2 regions of the Aeromicrobium sp. CFBP 8757 genome follow, and region 2 is predicted to be linked to the other one. Evidence: predicted binding sites of a transcription regulator. Region 2 holds the regulator's gene; the other holds the start of a gene.

Region 1 (8,432 bases), on a different contig from region 2:
TGCGGTCGCCGAGCTGCTCGCCGACGGCCCTGACCCGGTCGGCCGCCGCCTCGAACTGCTCGTGCGAGGCCGTGACCTTCGCCGAGTCGAGGTCGGCGCCGAGCGCCTCGGCCGCACGCTCCGTGCCGTCCAGCAGCTCGGGCAGCGTCTTGCCGTCGAAGTCGACGACGAGGATCGGGGCGAGCTTCTTCAGCTCGGTGGCGGACGCCTCGTTGACGTACCAGAGGTCGGGGGCGAGGTACTGGCTCGTGATGACGAGGTCCGGCTTCAGCGCGACGACCTTCTCGACGTCGACGTCGCCGTACTCGCCGCCGCCCGTGACGTCCTCGACCGCGTCGACGTCGAGGCCGGCGACCTGCGCCGCGTCGCCGTCGGCGCGCAGCGGTCCGAACACGCCGACGATCTTGTCGCCGAGGCCGAGGTCGGTCAGGGCGGCCGCCATCGACGACTGGACGACGAGGCGGTCGGGCATCTCGTCGAGCTCGATCGTCGTGCCGATGTCGTCGGTGAACGAGAACGCGGCGGTGTCGGCCGATCCCCCGTCCGAGTCGGACGAGCCGCAGGCGGCCAGGGTCACCAGGGCGGCTGCGGCCGCGAGGGCGGCGGTGATACGTCGGTTCACAGGTTCTTCTCCAGGGTCGGGCACCAGTACGAAGGGCAGCCTAACCTAGGTTTGCCTAAGCTGACGTGTGGGCCTCGTCATAGGCGAACGACACGCGCCCTCCGGCCACGTCGACCTCCGTCAGCTCGACCGCGACGAGCCGGCCCTCGGGCAGACCGCGACCCGCACACCGCGCGACGACGGGCGGCTCGACCAGCATGACCTCGCCGCCACCGCCGTCGTCGTCGGCGCGCACGACGACCGCGTCGAACGACTCCCCCACCCGTCCCGCGAGCTCCCAGGCCTCGGCCAGGTCGATCGCCCCGCGATCGGCCCGCGACGCCCGCTGGTCGGACGTCCGCATGGTCTCGCCGAGCGACGGGAGGGCCTCGCGCACCCACGCGGGCACCTCGACACCGGCGCAGATCGCCAGGCAGACCTCGGTGCCGAAGCGGTCGGCCAGGCGCCTCAGCGGGGCCGTGACGTGCGCGTACGGCGCTCCGATGCCGGCGTGCAGCGGCTGCTCGGGCGGAGCCCCGTCGAACGCCTCGTAGCCGGCTCCCCGCAGCAGCCCCGTCGCCTCGCGCATCAGCACGATCGACGCGGGGAGGGCGGGGTCGAGCGCGGCCAGCACCTCCGAGGCGGTGGCCCCCTCGGGCACCGGGACGCCGAGCGTCCGGGCCGTGCGCAGGAAGCCGCGGAGCGCGTCGTCGCCGGCCGCGGGCAGCGTCCGCAGCAGGCCCGTGCCGGCCTCCAGCATGAGCTGGGCCGCGGCCATCCCCGTCAGCAGCGAGACCTCGGCGTTCCACGCGTCGACCTCGGTGCGCCGCGCCATGCGCACGGCCCACGAGTCGCCCCGGGCGACGACCTCCTGCTCGGGCAGCGCGAGCTCGATCGCCCCGAGCGACACCCGCAGGGCACGACGGGCACGGCCGAGATCGGCCAGCGCCTCGACCGACGGGTGCGGCGAGCCGGCGTCGAACGAGGCCTGCACGCCCTCGTAGTCGAGCCGCGCGACCGACCGGACGCGGGCGCGGCGCACCGTCGCCCGTCCGGCGACACCCTTCTCGTCGACGTCGATCGACCAGAGCGCCGCGCGACGCACCTGGTCGGGCAGGAGGCTCAGCGCGTCCTCCGACAGCACCGGCGGGTGCAGCGGCACGCGACCGTCGGGCAGGTAGATCGTCTGCCCGCGTCGCCGGGCCTCGGCGTCGATCGCCCCGCCCGCGGGGATCACCGAGCCGAGGTCGGCGATCGCGTAGTGCACCCGGAATCCCGTGCCGACCCGCTCGAGGAAGACCGCCTGGTCGAGGTCGCGCGAGCCGGGCGGGTCGATCGTCACGAACGGGACGTCGGTCTCGTCCGGGACGTCGGGCAGCCCCAGCTCGGCGACGACCGTGGCCTCGGCCAGCACGTCGGCGGGGAAACGGTCCGTGGCCGAGGCCGGCGGCAGGTCGAGCTCGGCCCTCAGGGCGGCGAAGTCGTGGGTCACGACGCGACGGTACCCGCCGGTGCACCCGACCGCCCCACGACGCGGACGGGCCGCCCCCGAGGGGACGGCCCGCCTGTGGTGCGGTCGATGCAGCGCGCGCTACCTCAGTGGTTGTGACCCGCGTGCGCGTCGTCGGCCTCCTCGGCCGGCTTCTCGACGATCAGCGTCTCGGTCGTCAGCAGCATCGCGGTGATCGACGCGGCGTTGGCGAGCGCCGAGCGCGTCACCTTGACCGGGTCGAGGACGCCCTGGGCGACCAGGTCGCCGTAGGTGTCGGAGGCCGCGTTGTAGCCCTCGCCGCTCTCGCGGACCTTGTTGACGACGACCTCGCCGGAGACGCCGCCGTTGCGGGCGATCCACTCGAGCGGGGCGTCGGCACCGATGCGGACGATGCGGACACCGACGGCCTCGTCGCCCGTGAGGCCGAGGTTGTCGTCGAGGACCGAGACGGCGTGGACGAGTGCCGAGCCGCCACCGGCGACGATGCCCTCCTCGATCGCCGCGCGGGTCGCCGAGACGGCGTCCTCGATGCGGTGCTTCTTCTCCTTGAGCTCGACCTCGGTGGCCGCGCCGACCTGGATGACGCAGACGCCGCCGGCCAGCTTGGCCAGGCGCTCCTGGAGCTTCTCGCGGTCCCAGTCGGAGTCGGTGTTCTCGATCTCGGCCTTGATCTGGGCCACGCGACCGTCGACGCCGGCCTTGTCGCCGCCGCCCTCGATGATCGTCGTGTCGTCCTTGGTGATGACGACGCGGCGCGCGGTGCCGAGGGCCTCGAGGCCGATCGTGTCGAGCTTGAGACCGACGTCGGGCGTCACGACCTCGGCGCCCGTGAGGGTCGCGATGTCCTGCAGCATGGCCTTGCGGCGGTCGCCGAACGCGGGCGCCTTGACGGCGGCCGACGTGAACGTGCCCTTGATCTTGTTGACGACCAGCGTCGACAGGGCCTCGCCCTCGATGTCCTCGGCGATGATGAACAGCGGCTTGCCGGCCTGAACGACCTTCTCGAGGATCGGCAGCAGGTCGCTGACCGACGAGATCTTGCCCTGGTTGACCAGGATGTAGGGATCGTCGAGGACGACCTCCATGCGCTCGGTGTCGGTGACCATGTAGGGCGACAGGTAGCCCTTGTCGAACTGCATGCCCTCGGTGAACTCGAGCTCGGTGCCCATCGTGTTGGACTCCTCGACCGTGATCACGCCGTCCTTGCCGACCTTGTCGAAGGCCTCGGCGATGAGCTCGCCGATGTGCGCGTCACGCGACGACACCGTGGCGACGTCGGTCATGTCCTTGATGTCGTCGACCTCGCGGGCGACCGAGTGGAGCTGCTCGACGACGGCCTTGACGGCGGCCTCGATGCCCTTCTTCAGGCCGACCGGGTTGGCGCCGGCCGCGACGGCGCGCAGGCCCTCGTGGACCATGGCCTGGGCCAGGACGGTCGCGGTCGTCGTGCCGTCACCGGCGACGTCGTTGGTCTTGGTCGCGACCTCCTTGGCGAGCTGGGCGCCGAGGTTCTCGAACGGGTCGTCGAGCTCGACCTCGCGAGCCACCGTGACGCCGTCGTTCGTGATCGTGGGGGCGCCCCACTTCTTGTCGAGGACGACGTAGCGACCCTTGGGGCCGAGCGTGACCTTGACGGTGTTGGCGAGCTTGTCGACGCCGCGCTCGAGTGAACGGCGGGCGTTCTCGTCGAATTCGAGGATCTTGGGCATGTCAGCCTCTTTCAGGAAATCAATGGGTGCTGCTGGTGGGGGCGTGAGAGCCCCGGCGCCCCACGAGGGGGCGCCGGGGCGTCAGATCACGAAACGACGGCGAGGACGTCGCGCGCGGAGAGGATGAGGTACTCCTCGCCCGCGTACTTGACCTCGGTTCCGCCGTACTTGCTGAAGATGACCTTGTCGCCCTCGGCGACGTCCAGCGGGACACGGTTGCCGTTGTCGTCGACCCGACCGGGGCCCACGGAAACGACGATGCCCTCCTGGGGCTTCTCCTTGGCGGTGTCCGGGATGACGAGTCCGGACGCAGTGGTCTGCTCTGCTTCGACGACCTGGATGACCAGGCGGTCTTCGAGCGGCTTGATGGTGACCGACACGTGTCGACCTCCCCTTTCAACGGGTGAACGTTGGACGGTGGTGAGGACGCCGTCGCGGGGGTCGTTCTCACCGGATCTTTAGCACTCTCGAAGGGAGAGTGCCAATACGAAACCTAGCACGACGCTGGCACTCGCCCCAAGGGACTGCCAGCTCGTTTCGCGCTGGGCGAACGTCCTTCGGCCGACACGGCACACTTCTCCCCATGGACCTGGAGACGTTCGAGCAGCTGCTGGCCCCGGACGGTCAGCGGCTGCTCGCCGAGGTGGCCGCACGCGCCGGCGTCGAGAGCGACCTCGGACTCGGCACGCGCCTGCGCCGGACCCACGAGCCCGGCCTGGTCGCGGCCGCCGTGACGCAGAACCACCTGCGGGGCAGGGCCGCGGCCAAGTTCGGCGCCGATGCACCCCACCTGTTCTTCACGCACGACGCCCTCGAGCAGTCGACCCGCACGACGGTCGCGACGCACCGGGCGTCCCGGCTCGCCGCGACGGGTGCCACGTCCGTCGTCGACCTCGGCTGCGGCATCGGCGGCGACCTGATCGCGCTGGCGCGGGCGGGCCTCGCGGTCCGCGGCGTCGAGCAGGACCCCGTCCGCGCCGCGATCGCGACCGCCAACCTGCGGGCGCTCGGCCTCGACGGCGAGGTCGTGTGCGCCGACGCGCGGGAGGTGTCGATCGGGTCCGACGAGGTCGCGTTCGTCGACCCGGCCCGTCGCGACGGCCGTGGCCGCACGTTCTCGACCGCCGACCTGCAGCCCCCGTGGGACTGGGTGCGCGAGCTGCTCGCCGGGCGTGCCGTCGCCAAGGTCATGCCCGGCCTCGCCCACGACGCCGTCCCGTCCGGCGTCGAGGCCGAGTGGGTCAGCGACGGTGGCGACCTCGTCGAGGCGTGCCTGTGGGGCGTCCCGTTCGCGACGACGCAGCGACGTGCGACGGTGCTGCCGTCGGGCGCGACGCTCGTGGCCGAGGGAGGGGCCCCGGAGGTCGCCGACGTCGGCGCCTACCTGCACGAGCCCGACGACGCCGTCATCCGGGCCGGCGCGGTCGGCGAGCTCGCGGCGTCGCTCAGCGGGTGGCTGCCCGATCCCCACATCGCGTACGTCAGCTCCGACGCCGCGGCCGACACCCCGCTGGCCCGCAGCTTCCGGGTCGTCGACGAGCTGCCGTTCCGCGAGAAGCCTCTGAGGGCCGCCCTCCAGGCGCGCCGGGTCGGCACGCTGACGATCAAGAAGCGCGGCGTCGACGTCGTCCCCGAGGAGCTCGTCCGCCGGATGAAGCTCAAGGGTCCGACGAAGGCGCTCGTCGTCATGACCCGTGTCCAGGGACAGGGTCGCGCGTTCCTCGTCGAGCGCACCTGACCCCACCCCAGCCCAGATCCGCGAGTGGTGTGGTCTGGACGTTCTGGGACGGCGTGTCCGACCACACCGCACCACTCGCGCCACGGAATGCACCACTCGCGCGCGACCACGCGGTGTCCCCGGCGTCCTGACGTCCCTAGGGTGGGGGCATGCGGGTCGACCTCAACGCCGATCTCGGCGAGTCGTGGCAGCGCTGGCGCACCGGCGAGGACGTCCTGCTGCTCGACGTCGTGACGTCGGCCAACGTCTGCTGCGGCGCGTACGCCGGCGACGCCGAGCTCATGGCGCAGACGTGCGCGACCGCCGTCGAGCGCGGCGTCACGATCGGCGCGCAGGTCGGCTACCCCGATCGCGCGGGATTCGGCCGCGTCTTCGTCGACATGGCACCCGCCGACCTGACGGACGAGGTCGTCCGCCAGGTGCACGCGCTGGACGAGGCGGCGCGCGCGGTCGGCGGCGAGGTCACGTACGTCAAGCCGCACGGCGCCCTCTACAACGCGATCGTCCACCACGAGGCGCAGGCCGAGGCGGTCGTCGAGGCCCTGCGCGTGCTCGACCGCCCGCTGCCGCTGCTGGGGCTCCCGACCTCGCGGGCGCTCGCGCTCGCGGCCGCCGCGGGGCTGCCGGTCGTCCGCGAGGGATTCGCCGACCGGGCCTACACGACCGACGGACGACTCGTGCCGCGCAGCGAGCCCGGAGCCGTGCTGCACGACCCCGCGGAGGCCGGCGCCCAGGCGCTGCGGCTGCTCGGCACGGTCGACTCCCTCTGCGTCCACAGCGACTCCCCCGGCGCGCTGCACCTCGCCCGCGCCGTCCGCAGGGCCCTCGACGAGGCCGGCGCCGTCGTCGCCGCCCCGTGAGGGTGCTGCCGTGCGGCGACCGGGCCGTGCTGCTCGACTGCGGGTCGCTCGACGAGGCCCGCGGGTGGTTCGCGGCGCTCGACGGACGGGCCGAGGTCGTGCTGGGCGCCCGCACGGTGCTGGTGCGGGGCGAGCCCGCGTGGTGCCGCGACCTCGTCGGTGCCACGACGCCCCGGACGGTCGACGACGTCGCACCGGCGACCGTCGAGATCCCCGTGACGTACGACGGGGCCGACCTCGCCGACGTCGCGGAGCTCACGGGCCTGACCGTCGACGAGGTCGTCGCGGCGCACACGGGCTCGCCGTGGACCGTCGCGTTCGGCGGCTTCGCCCCCGGGTTCTCGTACCTCGTCGGCGGCGACGACCGCCTGCACGTGCCGCGCCGTCCGTCGCCGCGCACGTCGGTGCCGGCCGGTTCGGTGGGTCTGGCCGGCGAGTTCAGCGGCGTCTATCCCCGCGAGTCGCCCGGTGGCTGGCAGCTGATCGGCCGCACCGACGTCGTCCTGTGGGACGTCGACCGACGTCCGCCGGCGCTGCTGCAGCCCGGCGCGCGCGTCCGGTTCGTGGTCGCATGACGCTCGTGGTGGAGGCCGCCGGCACCCTGAGCCTCGTCGAGGACCTCGGCCGACCCGGGATGGGCCACGTCGGCGTCGGCCCGTCGGGCGCCTTCGACCGTGCCGCGGCGCGCCGGGCCAACCGCCTGCTGGGCAACGACCCCGGGGACGCGGTCGTCGAGACGTTCGGCGGTCTCGTGCTGCTCGCGGAGTCGGCCCACACCGTCGTCGTGACCGGGGCGAGCGGTCCGATCACGGTGGACGGCCGACCGGTCGCCTACGGGCGCGCCATGCGGGTGCCGGCCGGTCGGCGCCTCGCGGTCGGCGCTCCCACCGTCGGGCTGCGCTCGTACGTCGGGCTGGCCGGCGGGCTCGCGACGCCCCGCGTGCTCGGCTCCCGCTCGACCGACACGCTGGCCGGGCTCGGCCCCCGTCCGCTCGCCGTCGGCCACCGGCTCGAGGCCGGCGCGCACCGCACCGTCCCGGCCCTCGACGACCTGCTCCCGCTGGACCGCGGCGGGGACGTGACCCTCGACGTCGTCCTCGGCCCCCGCGACGACTGGTTCACCCCGGAGGCCGTCTCGACGTTCCTGACGGCGGCGTGGCGGGTCTCCGCCGCGTCGAGCCGGATCGGCGTGCGGCTCGACGGCGACCCGCTCCCGCGTGCCGTGACGCGTGAGCTGCCGAGCGAGCCGTGCGTGCGGGGCAGCGTGCAGGTCGCGGCGGACGGACGTCCGATCGTCCTCGGCCCCGACCACCCCGTGACAGGCGGCTACCCCGTCGTCGCGGTCGTCGTCGACGCCCACACCGACCGCCTGGCGCAGGTGCGCGCCGGCCAGGTCGTCCGGTTCGCCCGCGTCACCTGACCCTGGTGCGGCGAGTGCTGCCTTCGCGTCTTCGAGTGGTGCGGTGTGGTCGGACACGCCGTCCCAGAATGCCCGGACCGCACCACTCGCGAGCTCGTGGGGGGAGGGGTCAGCAGCGCTCCGGGGCGGGCAGGCCCACGTCGACGGGGAGCCGTCCCTGCGCGCGGGCGTCGCCCGTGAGGACGGCGACGAGGGCCCGCATGGCCGGGACGTCGCGGCCGTAGAGCGCGACCTTGGTGGGTGCCGAGCTGCGCGCCAGGCCGTACGGGGTGTCGGTCGACACCACGACGTCCGCGCTGGCGGCCGACACGCCCGGCCCCAGCAGCGCCACCGACGTGCCGGGGCCGATCGGCAGGCCCGCCTCCTGCGCCGCGACCCGGAAGGCCGCGACCGCCTCGGACGAGCCCGACGGGCTGACCGACGTGATCGACGGGACGGGGCACGGGTGCGCCACGACCGTCGCAGCCATCGCGCTCAGGGCCTGCGACTCGTCGCCGTGGCTGCCCGGCTCGCCCGGCAGCTCGGGCGACGCCTCGGCGTGCAGCAGGTACGCGATCGTGCGCGCGGCCGAGGCGCGGGCCTGCTGCTCGGGGATCTCGCCCGACCTCAGCG
Region 2 (8,432 bases):
ATGCCGAACATCTCCCGGTGCTCGTCGGGCTCGGCGTGGTCGTAGCCCAGCAGGTGCAGGATGCCGTGCACCGTCAGCAGGTCGATCTCGTCGCGGGTCGTGTGACCTGCGGCGGGCGCCTGCTGCTCGGCGACCTGGGGGCACAGGGCGATGTCGCCGAGGTAGCCCTCGGGGCTCTCCTCGCCGTCGGTGCCGGGCGTCAGCTCGTCCATCGGGAACGACAGGACGTCGGTCGGGCCCTTCTTGCCCATCCACTGCTCGTTGAGCACCGCGATGGTCTCGGGGTCGACGAGCCGCACCGTCAGCTCGGTCGCGGGGTGCAGCCGCATGCGGCGCATCGCGAAGCGGCAGAGCCTGGTCAGACCGACGACGTCGACGTCGGTGCCGGACTCATCGAGTACGTCGACGTTCATGGGAGTCAGCACCTGCCTCGTGCGTGTCGGACTCGAACTCGCCGTAGGCCGCGACGATCTGGCCCACCAGCTTGTGCCGCACGACGTCGGTCGCGCTGAGGTGGGCGAAGTGGATGTCGCTGACGTCGTCGAGGATGTCCTGGACGACCCGCAGGCCGCTCTTGTTGCCGCTCGGCAGGTCGACCTGCGTGACGTCGCCCGTGACGACCATCTTGGAACCGAAGCCCAGGCGGGTCAGGAACATCTTCATCTGCTCGGGCGTCGTGTTCTGCGCCTCGTCGAGGATGATGAACGCGTCGTTGAGCGAACGGCCTCGCATGTAGGCCAGCGGCGCGACCTCGATGACGCCGCCCGTCAGCAGCTTGGGGATCGTCTCGGGGTCGACCATGTCGTGCAGGGCGTCGTAGAGCGGACGCAGGTACGGGTCGATCTTCTCGCTGAGCGAGCCGGGCAGGAACCCCAGGCGCTCGCCGGCCTCGACGGCCGGACGCGTCAGGATGATGCGGTTGACCTGCTTGGCCTGCAGTGCCTGCACGGCCTTGGCGACCGCGAGGTACGTCTTGCCGGTGCCGGCGGGGCCGATGCCGAAGACGATCGTGTGCTTGTCGATCGCGTCGACGTAGCGCTTCTGGTTGACCGTCTTGGGGCGGATCGTGCGACCGCGGTTCGACAGGATGTTGAGGCTCAGCACCTCGGCGGGCTTCTCGCGCGTCTCGGTGCGCAGCATCGACAGGCTGCGCTCGACGGTCTCGCGCGTCAGGTTCTGCCCCGTGCGCAGGATCGTCACGAGCTCGTCGAGGAGCCGCTCGACGAGCGCCGACTCGGCCGGGGGTCCCGTGACCGTGATGGTGTTGCCGCGCGCGTGGATGCGCGACGAGAAGGAGTCCTCGATCAGCCGGAGGAACTCGTCGGCCGGCCCCAGCAGGGCGACGGCCGGGACGCTGGCCGGGATCGTGAACGTGTGTGCGGGTGTCGTGTCGTCAGTCATGTGGTCCCAATCGTACGCGGAGACGTCGCGAGCGCAGCGAGCGAACGTCGGAGCGCGCCAGCGGAGCGTGAGCGGTTCGCGGCGAAGCCGCCGTCCAGCGAGGCGTAGTGGGCGGTCGAGGCTGCTCGGCCCCCTGGCGGCACCCGGTGGTCGGGCCTCAGCCCGGGGGCCAGGTGAGGTCGCGGCCCGCGATGACGTGGCCGTGGGTGTGGAACACCGTCTGGCCCGCACCCTCGCCGGTGTTGAACACGAGCCGGTACGAGTCGTGTCCCTCCGCGACCGCGATGCGGCGCGACTCGACCAGCAGGTCGACGGCCGCCTCGGGCGAGGCCAGCGCGAGGCTCGCGGCGTCGGCGGCGTGCAGCCGCGGGATGACCAGGACGTGGGTGGGCGCCTGCGGGTTGATGTCGCGGAACGCCACGGTGTGGTCGGTGCTCGACACGATGTCGGCGGGCACGTCGCCCGCGACGATCTTGCAGAACAGGCAGTCGGGCACGGAGTCGAGGCTCACTTGAACGCGTCCTTGATCTTGTGGAAGACACCCTTGTGGTGCGTGCCCATCATGGCCTCGGGACGCTCCTCGTCGCGCAGCGACGCGAGCTGCTCGAGCAGCGCGCGCTGCTGCTCGTCGATGCGCGTCGGCGTCTCGACGACGACCTGCACCTTGAGGTCGCCCCGGCCCGGCCCGCGCAGGCGGGGCACGCCGAAGTTCTTGATCGTGATGGTCTCGCCGGACTGCGTGCCCGACGCGACGTCGAGCCGCACCGTGCGGTCGGCCTCGTCGGTGCCGGCGACGTCGGCCTCGAGCGTCGGCAGGTCGAGGTGCGTGCCGAGCGCGGCCGCCGTCATCGGCAGGCTGACCTGGCAGAAGAGCTGGTCGCCCTTGCGCTGGAACACGGGGTGGCGCGCCACGTTGATCTCGAGGTAGAGGTCGCCGGCGGGTCCGCCGCCCGGGCCGACCTCGCCCTCTCCCCCGAGCTGGATGCGGGTGCCCTGGTCGACACCGGCCGGGATCGTGACCGTGATCGAGCGGCGCGACCGCACGCGGCCCTCGCCGGCGCACTCGGGGCACGGATCGGGGATGACCGAGCCGAAGCCGTGGCACGTGGGGCACGGGCGGGACGTGCGGATGTCGCCGAGCAGCGACCGCTGGACGTGCTGGACGTCGCCGTGGCCGTGGCACGTGCGGCACGTCTCGGGCTGCGACCCGTTGGCCGCACCGCTGCCCTCGCACGTCGTGCAGGTGACGGCGGTGTCGACCTTGATCTCGTGGGTCGCGCCGAAGGCGGCCTCGGCAAGGTCGACGTCGAGGCGCAGGAGCGCGTCCTGGCCGCGCTGCTGCCGCGAGCGCGGCCCACGCTGCTGACCGTTCTGGCCGAAGAACGCGTCCATGATGTCGTCGAAGTTGAAGCCCTGGGCGCCGCCGCCGAAGCCGCCGCGGGCACCTCCGCCCATCGGGTCGCCGCCGCGATCGAACATCGAGCGCTTCTCGGCGTCGGACAGCACCTCGTACGCGACCGTCACCTCCTTGAAGCGGTCGGACGCGTCGGGGGCGTCGTTGACGTCGGGGTGCAGCTGGCGCGCGAGCTTGCGGTAGGCCTTCTTGATCTCCTCGGGGGTCGCCTCGCGGGCGACGCCGAGCGTTGCGTAGTAGTCCTGTGCCATGAGTACTGGATAGCCCTTACGTGTGGTGGGTCAGTTGTCGGCCAACGTGCGGCCGACGTAGCGGGCGACGGCGCCGACGGCGGCCATCGTCGCGGGATAGTCCATGCGGGTGGGTCCGACGGTGCCGAGCGTCGCGAGCGCGAGGTCGTCGGCCCCGTACGCCGACGAGACGACCGCCGTGCTCGACAGCCCCTCGTGCCCCGTCTCGGTGCCGATGCGCACCGAGAGGCCCGTCGTGGCCTCGCCGAGCAGCCTGAGCAGCACGACCTGCTCCTCCATCGCCTCGAGCACCGGCTTGATCGCGGTGTCGAAGTCGCTGCCGAAGCGCGCCAGGTTGGCGGTGCCGCCGACCGCGATGCGCTCGTCGGACCGCTCGTTGCTGAACGTCTGCGTCAGCGTCGTGACGATCGACGTGACGACGGGACGGTCGTTGACCGCGAACGTCTCGATCAGGTCGGCCAGCTTGAGGGACGCCTCGGGGAGCCGCTCGCCCATCGTCGCGCGGGTGATGCGGGTGCGCAGATCGGCGACCAGGTCGTCGGTGAGCGTCTCGACGAGCTCGATGATGCGCTGCTCGACGCGGCCGCTGCTGGTGATGACGACCAGCAGCACGCGCGACCCCTCGAGGGCGACGAGCTCGATGTGGCGCACCGTCGAGCGGGTCAGCGACGGGTACTGGACGATCGCGACCTGGTTGGTCAGCTGCGCCAGCACCTTGACGCTGCGCTGCACGACGTCGTCGACGTCGACCGCGCCGGTCAGGAACGTCTCGATCGCGCGGCGCTCGGCCGGGGTCAGCGACTTGACGGTCGACAGGCGGTCGACGAACAGCCGGTAGCCCTTGTCGGTCGGGATGCGACCGGCGCTGGTGTGGGGCTGCGTGATGTAGCCCTCGTCCTCGAGCACGGCCATGTCGTTGCGGACCGTCGCGGGCGACACGCCCAGCTGGTGCCGGTCGAGCAGCGAGCGGGAGCCGACGGGCTCCTGCGTCGCGACGTAGTCCTCGACGATGGCGCGCAGGACGTCGAGTCGGCGGTCGTCTGACATCGGTGCCCCTCTCGTCGGGCTCGGTCGGGCCTGCTCGTGATGGTGGCCGGTCGTCCAGCGCGTCGCGTTGGCACTCTCACCGGCCAAGTGCCAGTCTAACGACGTGGAGGGAATCAGCGAGACCCCTGACGGGCACGTCATCGTCACAGGCGGTGAGCGTTCCCTCACATACGCGCCCCGACGGGTCACGGTCGACGACGGCACCGTCGTCGCGCACGAGTCGCAGGGCGGCGAGATGTCGTCGGTCTGGGCCGCCGACCTGGGCGGTCCGTTCTTCGTCGAGGTCGCCCACCTGGGCGACGGACCCGTGGGCGGCGAGCTGGTCATGACCGTGACGCACATCGGCCCCGACGAGACCCGACGCTTCGTGGCCCTCGGCGACCTGTGGGCCGCCGACCTTCCGGCTGCCGCCGCGCGGGGCTGGGCCGTCTGGGCCGCGGCGGTCGACCTCGCGCTCGGCCTGCTCGACGGCGACGTCGCGCTGCTCGGCACCGGCGTGGACGGCGCACCGCTGACCAAGGACGACGTCGAGGACCTGCACCAACGACTCCTGGGAGCCCTGCATGGTTGACCGTTACGGCAGCGACGTCCTGTCCGGCGACTGGAAGAAACCGCCGCGAGGACGCTCCGAGGAGGTCGTCGTCGAGCGCGGCATGATCGTCGAGGACGCCACCAGCGGCTTCTGCGGCGAGGTCATGGCCGTCGAGAAGGACCTCGGCATGATGATCCTCGAGGACCGCCGCCTCAAGCGTCGCTCGTTCCCCCTCGGCCCCGGCTACCTGCTCGAGGGCAAGCCGGTCGTCCTGCGTCCGCCGTCGGCGGCGACCAAGCAGACCGCGACCCGCACGGCGTCGGGGTCGCGGGCCGTCCACGGCGCGAAGGCGCGCGTCGCGCTGCCGAGCCGCATCTTCGTCGAGGGCCGGCACGACGCCGAGCTCGTCGAACGGGTCTGGGGCGACGACCTGCGCATCGAGGGCGTCGCGGTCGAGTACCTCGGCGGGATCGACGACCTGTCGTCGATCGTCGACGACTTCGCCCCGACCGCCGAGCGGCGGCTCGGCGTGCTGGTCGACCACCTGGTGCCGGGCTCGAAGGAGACGCGCATCGCCGAGCAGGTGTCGGGACGCCCGCACGTGCTGGTGGTCGGCCACCCCTACGTCGACGTCTGGCAGTCGGTCAAGCCCGCCCGCCTGGGCATCGAGAAGTGGCCCGTCATCCCGCGTGGCCAGGACTGGAAGCACGGCATCTGCCGCTCGCTCGGCTGGCCCCACACCGACCAGGCCGACATCGCCCGGGCGTGGAAGCACATCCTGAGCCGCGTCGACTCCTACGCCGACCTGGAGCCCGAGTTCCTCGGGCGGGTCGAGGAGCTCATCGACTTCGTGACGGCCCCCCGGGACTGAGCCGCTGCCCCGTCCCGGACGGGCGCTACGAGATCGTGACGGCCGACGTGCCGAGCAGGCGGTCGGAACCGGCCGTGCCCGGCGTGTTCAGCGCGTACACGAACAGCACCGTCGGGCCGCGGGTCGCGAGCGTCGTGTAGCGCTCGAACCGGAAGAACTCCGTGCTGAAGCGGTACTGCTCGACGCCGGGCGTGCCGACCGGACCGCCGACCGTCACGAGGTAGCTGCGCTGCCCCGCCTCGACGTCGGGCTCGTTGGCGGTCGCCGACAGACGCACGACGCCGTTGCCCTCGCCCCGCGCCCACAGCATCGCACCGGCGGGAGACCCGTCGGTGTCCTTGAAGTGGATGAACCCCGACGGCCAGGCGCTGCCCTTGCGCTTGAGGACGCGCCACATGAACGTCCCGCCGAGGTGGTCCTCCGAGATCACGATCGAGCCGTCCGACCGGACCGCCTCGACGTACGCGACGTGGCCGCCCTTCGAGGCGCCGTGGTAGCGCGGCTTCCACCACGCCACCGAGCCGACCTTGGGCGTCCGGCTGACCGGGATGCCGGCCTTGCGCGCCGCCGAGCCCCACGTACCGGAGTCGTTGGCCCCGGGCGGACGCGGCACGGTCCGACCGTGCGTCAGCCGGTAGGCCACGTAGTTGGTGCAGTTGTGGCCGGCCCGCATGCTCCAGAACGACCGCCCGTACACCGGCGCGTAGCCGCCGTGGGCCCGCCCCTCGGCGGCACACGCCCGGAACCCCTTGCACAGCGTCGTCGAGCTGGGTGCCGCCCCCGCGGGCCCCGCCATCACGACCGCCGTCGTCATCATCATCGTCGCGACCGCCACGAGCGCAAGAAACGCCCGTACCAGCCGATGTGCGTGGCACATCGCTCCCTCACCGCTCTCCCTGGTACTTCATCGAGCCCACTCCCACGGGCTCGCTCCCTGGCGTCAGACTAGGTGGTAACTCGGTGTGACGCGCGCGAATCAGTCGACGAGCTGGCGGACCACGGCGTCGGCGAGCAGCCGACCCGTGCGCGTCAGCACCAGGCGGTCGTCGCCGAGCGTCACGAGATCGCGGTCGAGGAGGTCCGGCACCTGCGACCGCGCGCCGTCGCCCAGCGCCGACACCGACAGCCCCGACCGCAGCCGCGTCTCGAGCATGATGCGCTCGACGTGCGCCGTCGCGGCGTCGATCGACTCGCCGTCGTGCCGTGCGCTGCCGTCGGCCGCCAGCCGCTGCGCGTAGGCCGCGGGGTGCTTGACGTTCCACCAGCGCTCCCCCGCCACGTGCGAGTGCGCTCCGGGGCCGATGCCGAACCAGTCGTCGCTGTGCCAGTACAGGAGGTTGTGACGGCACTGGGCCGCCTCGTCGCGCGCCCAGTTCGACAGCTCGTACCAGCCGAGGCCGGCTTCCGTCAGCAGGTCGTCGGCCAGCAGGTACTTGTCGGCCGTCTCGTCGTCGTCGGGCATCACGACCTCACCGCGGCGCACCTTGCGGGCGAATGCGGTGCCCTGCTCGACGATCAGGGCGTACGCGCTGACGTGATCGGGCTCGAGGGCGACGGCCTGCTCCAAGCTCGTGCGCCAGTCGTCCATCGACTCGCCCGGCGTGCCGTAGATCAGGTCGACGCTGACCTGCTCGAAGCCCGCCTCGCGCGCCCACCGGACGGCCTGCGGGACGCCGGCGGGGTCGTGCGTGCGCTCGAGCGTCGCGAGCACGTGCGGGACGGCCGACTGCACGCCGAACGAGATGCGGTTGAAGCCGCCGGCCCGCAGCGTCGCCAGCGACTGCGGGGTGACCGAGTCGGGATTGGCCTCGGTCGTGACCTCGGCACCGTCGAGCAGACCGAACGAGTCGTCGACGGCGCGCAGCATCCGCACGAGGTCGCCGGCCGGCAGCTGGGTCGGCGTGCCGCCGCCGAAGAACACCGTCTCGACGGGGCGCCCTCCCCCGGCCGGCCCCGAGGCCACGATCTCGCCGATCGCGGTGTCGGCGTACGAGGCGCGCGTGGCACCCTCGCCGAGCTCGTCGGCGGTGTACGTGTTGAAGTCGCAGTACCCGCAGCGCACCGAGCAGAACGGCACGTGCACGTAGACGCCGAGAGCCCGGCCCCGCGTCGTCGGGGTCGGGCTCTCGGCGTGTGGCACCCGCTAAGCGTAGAAGCCGTCGAGGATCGCCTTGTTGTTGGCTTCGACGACGTTGCGCTTGACCTTCATGCTGGGGGTGATCTCACCGGACTCGATCGACAGGTCGTGGTCGAGGATCGCGAACTTCTTGATCGTCTCCCAGCGGTTGACCTTGGCGTTGAGCTCGTCGATCTGGCCCTGGACGACCTCGCGCATCTGCGGCGAGCTCACGACCTCGGTGTACGACTTGCCCTCCATGCCGTGGTGCGTCGCCCACTCGGCGACCGCGTCGGGATCGAGGGTGATGAGCGCCGAGCAGAAGTTGCGCTCGTTGCCGTGCACCAGGATCTGGCTCGTCAGGGCGCTGATGCCCTTGAACATGCCCTCGATGTGCGGCGGGGCGACGTACTTGCCGCCCGAGGTCTTGAACAGCTCCTTCTTGCGTCCCGTGATGAACAGGAAGCCGTCCTCGTCGATGCGCCCCTCGTCGCCGGTGTGCAGCCAGCCCTCGTCGGTCAGCGTCGACGCGCTCTCGGTGTCGAGGTTGTGGTAGCCGCGCATGACGTGCGGGCCCTTGATGAGGATCTCGCCGTCCTCGGCGATCTTGGCCTCGCTGCCCGGGAACGCCATGCCCACCGAGCCGATCTTGAAGTTGTCGGGCTGGTTGACGAATGCGCCGGCCGAGTTCTCGGTCAGGCCGTAGCCCTCGAGGATTAGGACGCCCGCGGCGTGGAACCACTCCGCGATGTCGGGAGACAGGGCCGCCGCGCCGGAGATGAAGAACCGCACGCGGCCGC

Evidence for each region. The regulator HrcA, encoded in region 2, represses chaperone genes, less so after heat shock. The targets are predictions, from matches to a motif close to TTGGCACTCGNNNNNNNCGAGTGCCAA.
Region 1: groES (co-chaperone GroES) is a predicted target of HrcA. The motif match lies at 4,261-4,287, and genes of this name have one in related genera.

What each region holds. Positions count from the first base shown of each region.
Region 1 is NZ_JACYUM010000003.1:79,856-88,287, forward strand. Features, by position in the region: gene IFT73_RS09940 (ABC transporter substrate-binding protein) at 1-622, opposite strand, end outside; gene IFT73_RS09945 (RNB domain-containing ribonuclease) at 678-2,093, opposite strand; gene groL (chaperonin GroEL) at 2,198-3,802, opposite strand; gene groES (co-chaperone GroES) at 3,889-4,182, opposite strand; gene IFT73_RS09960 (class I SAM-dependent methyltransferase) at 4,386-5,540, shown strand; gene IFT73_RS09965 (LamB/YcsF family protein) at 5,690-6,400, shown strand; gene IFT73_RS09970 (allophanate hydrolase subunit 1) at 6,397-6,975, shown strand; gene IFT73_RS09975 (biotin-dependent carboxyltransferase family protein) at 6,972-7,820, shown strand; gene IFT73_RS09980 (glycoside hydrolase family 3 N-terminal domain-containing protein) at 7,930-8,432, opposite strand, start outside.
Region 2 is NZ_JACYUM010000001.1:532,159-540,590, reverse strand. Features, by position in the region: gene ybeY (rRNA maturation RNase YbeY) at 1-413, opposite strand, end outside; gene IFT73_RS02630 (PhoH family protein) at 391-1,401, opposite strand; gene IFT73_RS02625 (HIT domain-containing protein) at 1,559-1,912, opposite strand; gene dnaJ (molecular chaperone DnaJ) at 1,909-3,066, opposite strand; gene hrcA (heat-inducible transcriptional repressor HrcA) at 3,097-4,113, opposite strand; gene IFT73_RS02610 (hypothetical protein) at 4,217-4,684, shown strand; gene IFT73_RS02605 (DUF3097 domain-containing protein) at 4,677-5,516, shown strand; gene IFT73_RS02600 (CHAP domain-containing protein) at 5,542-6,351, opposite strand; gene hemW (radical SAM family heme chaperone HemW) at 6,493-7,656, opposite strand; gene IFT73_RS02590 (long-chain fatty acid--CoA ligase) at 7,660-8,432, opposite strand, start outside.